DNA from 2 places in the Paenibacillus roseipurpureus genome. Region 2 is predicted to be linked to the other one. Evidence: a T-box and tRNA genes for the amino acid it is inferred to sense, from the RefSeq annotation. Region 2 holds a T-box; the other holds one or more tRNA genes.
What was found. A T-box is a leader RNA that pairs with one kind of tRNA and senses whether it is charged. The one in region 2 lies ahead of tyrS (tyrosine--tRNA ligase), so its partner is inferred to be a tRNA-Tyr.

Region 1 (2,458 bases), 2.3 Mb from region 2:
TCAAACTCCTTAAGAGTATTATCCGTATCCTCCACATATTGATGAAGAAGCTTGCCATAGTTTTGCGAAATTTGATCCCGAACCACATTCATCGAATACACATTATTAAATATAAGAAATAAGACCAAAGGCCCCACAACCAACACGAAACCAATAAAAATTTTAAATCGGACTGAATTCACAATATTCAAAAAGACCCCGCCTCAATTGTCATATTGGGTATGAACTCTCATTGTAAACATCCCCTACATATTTTACTATCTGTTTCCTACATATACATAGCACTTTAGATACTCTTGTTGTGTTTACACGTTAAAGCACAAAAAAGAAGCTCATGAAATCAGATGATTTCATGAGCTTCTTTTTTCGTTATACCGGCAAGAGGACTCGAACCTCCACCCTTTCGGACTCGATTTTGAGTCGAGCGCGTCTGCCATTCCGCCATGCCGGCATATCAAGTTAGTAAAACAATGGTGCCGAAGACCAGACTTGAACTGGTACGGTAGTCACCTACCGCAGGATTTTAAGTCCTGTGCGTCTGCCGATTCCGCCACTCCGGCCAATTCATTTGTGGAGGCGCCACCCAGATTCGAACTGGGGGTAAAGCTTTTGCAGAGCTCTGCCTTACCACTTGGCTATGGCGCCTTAGTAATAATGGAGCGGAAGACGGGGATCGAACCCGCGACCCTCGCCTTGGCAAGGCGATGCTCTACCGCTGAGCCACTTCCGCATATAAAACTGGGGATCAAGGATTTGAACCTTGGCATGACGGAGTCAAAGTCCGTTGCCTTACCGCTTGGCTAATCCCCATTATGTTGCTTTGGTAATAATGGGCGGACGACGGGACTTGAACCCGCGAATGCCGGATCCACAAACCGGTGCGTTAACCCCTTCGCCACGACCGCCACAATATTAAGTTTGTTACAAATTGGCAGGGGCAGCAGGAATTGAACCCACACCAAAGGTTTTGGAGACCTTTGTTCTACCCTTAAACTATGCCCCTAAGGTAAGGAAAATGGAGGCTGATGGATTCGAACCACCGAACTCGAAGAGAGCAGATTTACAGTCTGCCGTGTTTAGCCACTTCACTAAGCCTCCACAAAGCAATGGTGCCGTCGAGAGGACTTGAACCCCCAACCTACTGATTACAAGTCAGTTGCTCTACCAGTTGAGCTACAACGGCTTATTTAGTTTAGAAATGGTGGCTTTGGACGGAATCGAACCGCCGACACGAGGATTTTCAGTCCTCTGCTCTACCGACTGAGCTACAAAGCCTTACTTGATTGATTGAAACATAATGGCGGAGCTGACGGGATTCGAACCCGCGGTCTCCTGCGTGACAGGCAGGCATGTTAGGCCACTACACCACAGCTCCACATTATTTGGTTGCGGGGGCAGGATTTGAACCTGCGGCCTTCGGGTTATGAGCCCGACGAGCTACCGAGCTGCTCCACCCCGCGTCATTAAGTATAAGTCACGTTTCCTTCTAAAGCAAGTCTTACAAAAGAAACATGATGGAGGCTGACGGGATCGAACCGCCGACCCTCTGCTTGTAAGGCAGATGCTCTCCCAGCTGAGCTAAGCCTCCATGTTAAAACTTAAAATGGTGACCCGTAGGGGACTCGAACCCCTGTTACCTCCGTGAAAGGGAGGTGTCTTAACCACTTGACCAACGGGCCTTGAAAGATAAATTATGGCGGAGAGAGAGGGATTCGAACCCTCGAGACGCTTGTGACGCCTACACGATTTCCAATCGTGCTCCTTCGGCCAGCTCGGACACCTCTCCATATGGCTCCCCGAACAGGACTCGAACCTGTGACAACTCGATTAACAGTCGAGTGCTCTACCAACTGAGCTATCAGGGAATAGAAACAACTATAAAGCAATTCAGGTTGACTTGCACCCTGAAAACTAGATACGAAACTTTGTAAAGTAATTACATTAAGGTTTAAAGCTGAGAGACTTTTAGCTCCGCTAAAAGATCCCTATAAAGCTGAGAGACTTTTGACTTCGTCAAAAGATCCCTATATTAGGTTAAGCCCTCGACCGATTAGTATTCGTCAGCTGCATACGTTACCGCACTTCCACCTCGAACCTATCAACCTCGTCGTCTACAAGGGGTCTTACATACTGGGAAATCTCATCTTGAGGGGGGCTTCGCGCTTAGATGCTTTCAGCGCTTATCCCCTCCGTACATAGCTACCCAGCGATGCCTCTGGCGAGACAACTGGTACACCAGCGGTACGTCCATCCCGGTCCTCTCGTACTAAGGACAGCTCCTCTCAAATTTCCTACGCCCGCGACAGATAGGGACCGAACTGTCTCACGACGTTCTGAACCCAGCTCGCGTACCGCTTTAATGGGCGAACAGCCCAACCCTTGGGACCTACTTCAGCCCCAGGATGCGATGAGCCGACATCGAGGTGCCAAACCTCCCCGTCGATGTGGACTCTTGGGG
Region 2 (2,458 bases):
GCGTACATTGGGCCGCGCCTGATGAGCAGGGCCAGCAACAGCAAGATATTTGGTACCAAGGGATCTCCTGGGACGAGATGCTGTATGCGTTCCGTCTTGGCTTGCGGGAGAAGGTTCGCAGCGGCTTCAGCCCCTTAGTCCATACGGATTTGGAACCTGCTCATGGTCTTACAGGCAAAGCCAAAATGACACAAATGCTGACGTATTACTGCGAAGAAAATCCGAACGAAGAGATGTACGAATCCCTTCGCACATGGCGCCGCGAGCAAGCGGTCCGTGAGAAGAAGGCGCCTTACATCCTCGCGACGAACCGCGTGCTGCGCATGATCTCCGTTTTTCTCCCGCAAAGTAAGGAAGAATTGCTGCAAATCCCTGGCTTTGGCGAGCAGAAAACCGCGCTCTATGCGGACGATATTCTCAAGTTGATCGGTGAGTGCATACGAACGAACGGGTTTCCATTGGATTGGGTGGCAAGCTATGTCGATCCAATGAAATTCGATGGCTGGCTGCTTGCCCAGAAGGAGCAAAAGCTGCGCATGGAGCTTGACCGTGAGGTCAGCAAGCGAAAGCTGCTTGAAATCGTTGCTGGCGGCGGCAGCTTGGCGGATCTTCAAGCCCAGCTCACGATGCCGCGCAGAGAGTTGCTCCTGTGGGTCGAGGAGCTGGATCGCGAAGGATATGACATGGATCCGCTTGTGGAAGCGGAGCTTACTGCAATCCCAGAGGAAGAGCAGATCAAAGCATGGAACTCCTATGAATCGGAAGGAGATCGTTACTTGAAGCCTGTTCTCAAAAGCCTAACGGGAACCGAAGAGCTGAAAGGCAAGGAGCTGGATCGCGCGTATGAATGGCTTCGCCTGCTTCGCCTTCGCTTCCGTAGAGAGAAGGAAAAGTTTACGTCGCAAGCAGCGAGCTAAATGCATTGACAAAGCTCCTAAGATTATGTTTAAATATTCAAAATAATCAAATATTTAAACGCGATGACGAACACGGGCGATAGCCCAAAGTAGGAAAGTAGCCGCTGCAACAGAGAGTCGGTGGACGGTGCAAACCGATGCATGCTTCATTTCCGAATTACAGTTCTGAGTTGGTGAGGGGAACGTGCTTCTTGAAGCATCAGTAGTCTACACCCGGCAATGATTTGCCGTTAAATTTCTAAGTGAAAGAGCAGCTGCCTGCCTATGGCGTGCAAGCGACTCTTTAATTAGGGTGGTACCGCGAGACAACCTTCTCGTCCCTTTGTGGACGTGGAGGTTGTCTTTTTTGTTTTCTACTAAGAATCGAGCGGAGGGATCATATGAGTTCATGGGAGAAGTTAACCGAAGAGCAGCAACACCAAGTGGAGCATCAGCTCCAAATTCTCAAACGAGGCGCAGCAGACATTGTACCAGAAGAAGCGCTCAAGTTGAAAATTATCAAGTCTGTTGTGACGGGGAAGCCGTTAAAAGTCAAATTAGGCTTGGATCCATCAGCGCCTGACATCCACATCGGGCATACCGTCGTCCTGCAAAAGCTCCGCCAGTTCCAAGATCTGGGCCACGAGGTCCAGTTGATCATCGGTGATTTCACAGGCCGGATCGGCGACCCGACGGGGAAATCCGAGACGCGCAAGCAGCTTTCAGAGGAGGATGTGAAGCGCAACGCACAAACCTACCAAACCCAATTGTCCAAAGTTCTGGACATTACGAAGACAACTTTTTACTACAATTCATCCTGGCTCGGGGAGCTAAAGTTTGATGACGTCCTACGTCTGGCTGGCAAGATGACCGTAGCGCGAATGCTGGAACGGGATGATTTTGCGAAGCGCTATGCGGCGAATCAGGCCATTCATGTGCACGAGTTTTTCTACCCGCTGATGCAGGGCTATGACTCGGTTTCGTTAGAGAGCGATATCGAATTAGGCGGAACCGATCAGACGTTTAACATTTTGATGGGGCGCACGCTCCAAGGCGCTTATGAGATAAAAGAGGGACAAGTTGCGATCTTGATGCCGCTTCTTGAGGGGCTGGACGGCGCTCAGAAAATGAGCAAAAGCCTGCGCAATTACATCGGTATCAATGAGTCCCCAAATGAGATGTTTGGCAAAACCATGTCCATTCCAGACACGCTCACCCTCAAATATTTTGAATTGACGACTGTGCTGTCATTTGAACAAATCGAGGAGATGCGCCAAGGCTTGGCAGCGTGTACGATTCATCCCCGAGATGCGAAGCTGAACCTGGCCAAAACGTATGTAGCCATGTACCATGGCGAGCAAGTGGCCGAGGAAGCTGTGCAGCATTTCCTTACGGTTTTCCAAAAGGGCGCGCTGCCAGAAGAAATTGAAGAAGTAAGCCTGAGCCGCAACGACTTGGATGCGGAGCGCATTGGGCTTATTAAGCTGCTCGTTCAGCTAGGACTTCAGGCCTCGAACGGTGAAGCAAGACGGAGTATAGAGCAAGGTGCCGTAAGATTCAAT

Region 1: it encodes a tRNA-Tyr, which carries the amino acid that the T-box ahead of tyrS (tyrosine--tRNA ligase) is inferred to sense. The anticodon was not compared.

The regions. Positions count from the first base shown of each region.
Region 1 is NZ_CP130319.1:1,137,825-1,140,282, reverse strand. It holds gene MJB10_RS05195 (sensor histidine kinase) at 1-182, opposite strand, end outside; tRNA gene MJB10_RS05190 (tRNA-Leu) at 373-451, opposite strand; tRNA gene MJB10_RS05185 (tRNA-Leu) at 472-560, opposite strand; tRNA gene MJB10_RS05180 (tRNA-Cys) at 572-645, opposite strand; tRNA gene MJB10_RS05175 (tRNA-Gly) at 656-730, opposite strand; tRNA gene MJB10_RS05170 (tRNA-Gln) at 739-810, opposite strand; tRNA gene MJB10_RS05165 (tRNA-His) at 833-905, opposite strand; tRNA gene MJB10_RS05160 (tRNA-Trp) at 930-1,003, opposite strand; tRNA gene MJB10_RS05155 (tRNA-Tyr) at 1,017-1,098, opposite strand; tRNA gene MJB10_RS05150 (tRNA-Thr) at 1,108-1,183, opposite strand; tRNA gene MJB10_RS05145 (tRNA-Phe) at 1,200-1,275, opposite strand; tRNA gene MJB10_RS05140 (tRNA-Asp) at 1,299-1,375, opposite strand; tRNA gene MJB10_RS05135 (tRNA-Met) at 1,384-1,460, opposite strand; tRNA gene MJB10_RS05130 (tRNA-Val) at 1,516-1,588, opposite strand; tRNA gene MJB10_RS05125 (tRNA-Glu) at 1,605-1,679, opposite strand; tRNA gene MJB10_RS05120 (tRNA-Ser) at 1,695-1,786, opposite strand; tRNA gene MJB10_RS05115 (tRNA-Asn) at 1,790-1,865, opposite strand; rRNA gene MJB10_RS05110 (23S ribosomal RNA) at 2,031-2,458, opposite strand, start outside.
Region 2 is NZ_CP130319.1:4,692,361-4,694,818, reverse strand. It holds gene MJB10_RS21045 (HRDC domain-containing protein) at 1-917, shown strand, start outside; T-box leader at 984-1,242, shown strand; gene tyrS (tyrosine--tRNA ligase) at 1,298-2,458, shown strand, end outside.